One region of the Clostridium sulfidigenes genome, then DNA from elsewhere that is predicted to be linked to it. Evidence: a T-box and tRNA genes for the amino acid it is inferred to sense, from the RefSeq annotation. Region 1 holds a T-box; the other holds one or more tRNA genes.
What was found. The T-box of region 1 lies ahead of thrS (threonine--tRNA ligase). A T-box ahead of a tRNA ligase gene usually reads a tRNA of that ligase, here a tRNA-Thr.

Region 1 (2,487 bases):
TTTACTTCCAAAAGCTATATTCTCTTTTTTAATCCATCCTAAATAATTATAAGTTTTGCAAAAACACCATTTTCCATCTTTACTAAAAGCATATATAATACAAGGTTCCGCTGCATATATAGCACTTTCCATAAATCTGTCTAAATCATATTCTTTATCCCCCTTAAATACTCTATCACTAGTAGGAAATGTTCTTATACTTCCCCTCTTTACCACCAATCCATATTCTATAGAAATCTTGTCCTTTATTTCTTTTAAATTCATATCATCAATAAGTTTATCATAATATTCCTTGTTTACTTTACTACCATTCTTGTATCTATCACCTTCCGGAATCTTACTTACACAATTTATCATAGTAACTACATATTCTTTAGCTACTTCATTGGGTTCATTAAATATATCATAAATATATCCCTTTTTAATTCCTTCAGCATTGTACTTTTTTATTTCATCCTTAGTGAGAATAATATCTTTACTTCTCTTGCATAATTTTATCCATAAATCACTATAGTACATTTCATCCATAACATTTAGATTAGTATTACGATTCATAGTATATCCTCACCTCTAATTATATATTTCCACTTAAATATTTCTTAATTTCAAGCAATCCTTAATATAATTATACTATTTATTTCGCTAACATATTATAAATTTACATAAATATAAATTAAATGTAATCCTTTCTTATTATTCTTTATTTACTTAACAATTTATGTTGACATTAAACATATATATGCTAAAATAAAGTTAATAATTTCTGCATCATAACCTAAGATTTATGATATAATAGAATAATAACTAATAATATTATCGCAATGAAGAGGACAGTAGATATGTCACTTTATTTACAGAGAGAAAGCACAGTAGCTGAAATTGCTTTTAAATAAATCATGTTGAAGACCACCTCTGAGTGACTCTAATAAAGTCCGTTAACTACGTTATAGTTTTTAAAGTGGTCCTTTATATCAATTTGTTAAATTAGTTATCTTTATAATCTAATTTTAATAAGTTTAAGGACAATTTGGGTGGAACCACGGGTATACCTCGTCCCTTTTCTTTATGAAAAGTGACGAGTTTTTTTATTTTATATAAGATGAAACTCCACCTCACATAGGTTGGATGAAGTAAATTCGAGGACCAAATCAAAGATTTACTTTTCTCGCTTTGCTCGATATGAAACTCCATCTCACATACATTCGGTGGAGTAAGTTCGAGGAACCAAATCAAAGATTTGGACTCTCACTTAAAGTTTTTGGCTAGAATATTAGATATAGAAGGGAGATTTTTAAATGATTAAAATTACTTTAAAAGATGGATCAGTTAAAGAATTAGAAAATGAAATGAGTATTATTGAAATTGCAAAAAGTATTTCTGAAGGACTCGCTAGAGTCGCTACAGCTGGAACAGTAAATGGAAAAACTGCAGACCTTCGTTATATAGTTAAAGAGGATTGTGAATTGAATATTTTAACTTTTAATGAGGATGAAGGTAGAAGAGCTTTTAGACATACAGCTGCTCACATATTATCACAAGCTGTTAAAAGACTATTTCCTGAAGCAAAACTTGCTATAGGACCCGCTATAGATAATGGCTTCTACTATGACTTCGACCTTGAAGGTGGATTTTCTAACGAAGATTTAGATAAAATAGAAGCTGAAATGAAAAAAATAGTTAAGGAAGATTTATCAATTGAATGTTTTCAACTTCCAAGAGAAGAAGCGATTAAACTTATGAAGGAACAAGATGAACCTTATAAGATAGAACTTATAGAAGATCTACCAGAAGGTGAAATCATAACTTTCTATAAACAAGGTGAGTTTACTGACCTTTGTGCTGGTCCTCACTTAATGACTACAAAACCAGTGAAAGCTTTCAAGTTAACTAAACTTGCAGGAGCTTATTGGAGAGGAAACGAAAAAAATAAAATGCTTGCTCGTATTTATGGAACTGCCTTTACAAAGAAAGCAGAACTAGATGAATACCTAGAAGCTGTAGAAGAAGCTAAAAAACGTGACCACAATAAGCTTGGAAGAGAACTAAAGTTATTTACTACCTCTGAACCAATAGGTCAAGGTCTACCTCTTCTAATGCCTAAGGGTGCTAGAATTGTTCAACTTCTTCAAAGATGGGTTGAAGATGAAGAGCAAAAAAGAGGCTACCTTTTAACTAAAACACCATTAATGGCTAAAAGTGATTTATATAAAATATCTGGACACTGGGACCATTATAAAGAAGGAATGTTTGTACTAGGTAATGAAGAAAAGGATAATGAAGTATTTGCATTAAGACCTATGACTTGTCCATTCCAATTCACAGTTTATAAAGCTGAATCTAAAAGTTATAGAGACTTACCTCTAAGATATGCTGAAACTTCTACATTATTTAGAAATGAATCTTCTGGAGAAATGCATGGATTAATTCGTGTAAGACAATTTACAATTTCTGAAGGTCACCTTGCATGTAGACCAGATCAACTTGAAG
Region 2 (2,487 bases), on a different contig from region 1:
GAATAAGATTTCACCAAATTCTTGTTTTTTAGTTTCACCATTTACTTCTATATTACAAGAGCTTTCAAATTTCACTCCAGAAATGGCCTTAAGTCTATCATAGTTTAGTTTTAATTGAACTATACCAGGTGTTAAGTTTATTAATCTATGGCCAAAGTTTTTAGCTAGTTTATGACCAGAGCCATCAGATCCTGTTTTAGTATAACTTTTTCCTCCAGTACATAAGAGAACTTTTTTACATGTATATGTAGTTGAAGAAGTAATAATTTCAAAGTAACCCTTCTTTGTGTTAATGATATTTAAAACTTTTTCATTCATGTAAGTTGGTATATTTCTTTCAGATAAATTCATTCTAAGAATATCTAACACGGAGGATGCTTGAAGAGATAACGGGTATATCTTTCCAGAATCTAAGGTACATGTATATATTCCTATGGATTTAAAAAAGTTAAGGGTATATTCTAAATCATAGGTATTAATAATATCTTTAAAAAAATTATTATTATCACTATGAAATCTTGATAAGGATAACTTTTCGTTTGTTAAATTACAGCGTCCATTACCAGTAATTAATAATTTTTTACCTACTCTATCGCTACTATCTATTATAGATACGTCTATACTTAAATCTTTTGCTTTAATTGCAGATACTATGCCACAAGATCCACCACCAACAATAATTAAGTCATGATACAAAATAAAATCACCTCAAGCCTTTAAATGTATTTTATAACATATTAACTAATATATTAACTATAGTATATAGAATTATACTACATATTAAAACTATAATATAAGTTTATTATTAAATTATAATATATCTAATAAATAATATATTTTCTGTATATAATTTTGGAGAAAAAAATAAAAAAAATTATTTTTAAAATTTTGTTGACAAAAGTTTAAAATTTTTGTATTATAATAAATGTCGGATGACCCGGCAAACACAAAACAAAAGCAAAATGACATATGGCTCCTTGGTCAAGCGGTCAAGACACCACCCTTTCACGGTGGTAACAGGGGTTCGATTCCCCTAGGAGTCACCATACTAGGTCGCATAGCTCAGCTGGGAGAGCACCTGCCTTACAAGCAGGGGGTCACAGGTTCGATCCCTGTTGCGACCACCACATAATCTAATGTGGCCCAGTGGCTCAGTTGGTTAGAGTGCCGGCCTGTCACGCCGGAGGTCGAGGGTTCGAGTCCCTTCTGGGTCGCCAAAATACTTTTTAAAAGTATTGACATCAGATGGAAAATCTGATAAAATGTAAAACATATGGCTCCTTGGTCAAGCGGTCAAGACACCACCCTTTCACGGTGGTAACAGGGGTTCGATTCCCCTAGGAGTCACCATATTAGGTCGCATAGCTCAGCTGGGAGAGCACCTGCCTTACAAGCAGGGGGTCACAGGTTCGATCCCTGTTGCGACCACCACATAATTTAATGTGGCCCAGTGGCTCAGTTGGTTAGAGTGCCGGCCTGTCACGCCGGAGGTCGAGGGTTCGAGTCCCTTCTGGGTCGCCACTTATGCTGGCATGGCTCAACGGTAGAGCAGCTGATTTGTAATCAGCAGGTTGTAGGTTCGATTCCTATTGCCAGCTCCAAAGATTCTGAATTAATTCAGAGTCTTTTTTTATTTTTTGAATTAATACATAAGTAAAAAATAATTAAATACATAAAAATTAAGGGCATATTTTAATTTAAAATAAATTATTGTCATAAAGGTATATAATTATATCTTTACAAACGAATATTTGTTCGTTAAAATAAGAATATAAGTTAATTTTGAGGATGTGATATTTGTGGAGAATAAGTCCGAGAGAATAATATTTCACATAGATGTTAACTCTGCATTTCTATCATGGACAGCTATAAATTTATTAAGATGTGGAGAAAGTGAAATAGATATAAGAAAAATTCCTTCTATAATAGGTGGAAGTATAGAAGATAGAAGAGGAGTAGTTTTAGCAAAATCAATTCCAGCTAAGAAATTTAATATAATAACCGGAGAACCTATAGTAGCCGCGTTGAAAAAGTACCCTCAATTAAAAGTTTATCCACCAGAACATAAACTATATACAAGGTTTAGTAATGATATGTATAAATTGTTAGAGCCATATTCTGATTTTATTGAAAGGTATTCTATAGATGAAGTTTTTATGGAAGCAAGTCATTTTAAATATGACTACATGGAAAAGGCTAAGGAGATTAAAAGAAAAATAGAAGAAGACTTGGGTTTTACAGTAAATATAGGAATAGGAAATAATAAGTTATTAGCTAAGATGGCTAGTGATTTTTCTAAGAAGAATTCTATCCATACATTATTTAAAGAAGAAATAAAAATAAAGATGTGGCCACTTAAAGTAGGCGATTTATTTATGGTTGGAAAAGCAGCAGAAAAAAAGCTTATAGATTTAAATATATTTACAATTGGAGATTTAGCAAATTATAATTTGAGCATTTTAAGAAATATATTTAAGAGCTATGCAA

Region 2: it has a tRNA-Thr gene. The T-box ahead of thrS (threonine--tRNA ligase) is inferred to sense a tRNA for this amino acid. The anticodon was not compared.

What each region holds. Positions count from the first base shown of each region.
Region 1 is NZ_JBQHQR010000003.1:188,955-191,441, reverse strand. It holds gene ACTNBA_RS04795 (SH3 domain-containing protein) at 1-555, opposite strand, end outside; T-box leader at 813-1,061, shown strand; gene thrS (threonine--tRNA ligase) at 1,296-2,487, shown strand, end outside.
Region 2 is NZ_JBQHQR010000014.1:100,926-103,412, reverse strand. It holds gene ACTNBA_RS15225 (BaiN/RdsA family NAD(P)/FAD-dependent oxidoreductase) at 1-696, opposite strand, end outside; tRNA gene ACTNBA_RS15220 (tRNA-Glu) at 972-1,046, shown strand; tRNA gene ACTNBA_RS15215 (tRNA-Val) at 1,052-1,127, shown strand; tRNA gene ACTNBA_RS15210 (tRNA-Asp) at 1,141-1,217, shown strand; tRNA gene ACTNBA_RS15205 (tRNA-Glu) at 1,276-1,350, shown strand; tRNA gene ACTNBA_RS15200 (tRNA-Val) at 1,356-1,431, shown strand; tRNA gene ACTNBA_RS15195 (tRNA-Asp) at 1,445-1,521, shown strand; tRNA gene ACTNBA_RS15190 (tRNA-Thr) at 1,527-1,601, shown strand; gene ACTNBA_RS15185 (Y-family DNA polymerase) at 1,800-2,487, shown strand, end outside.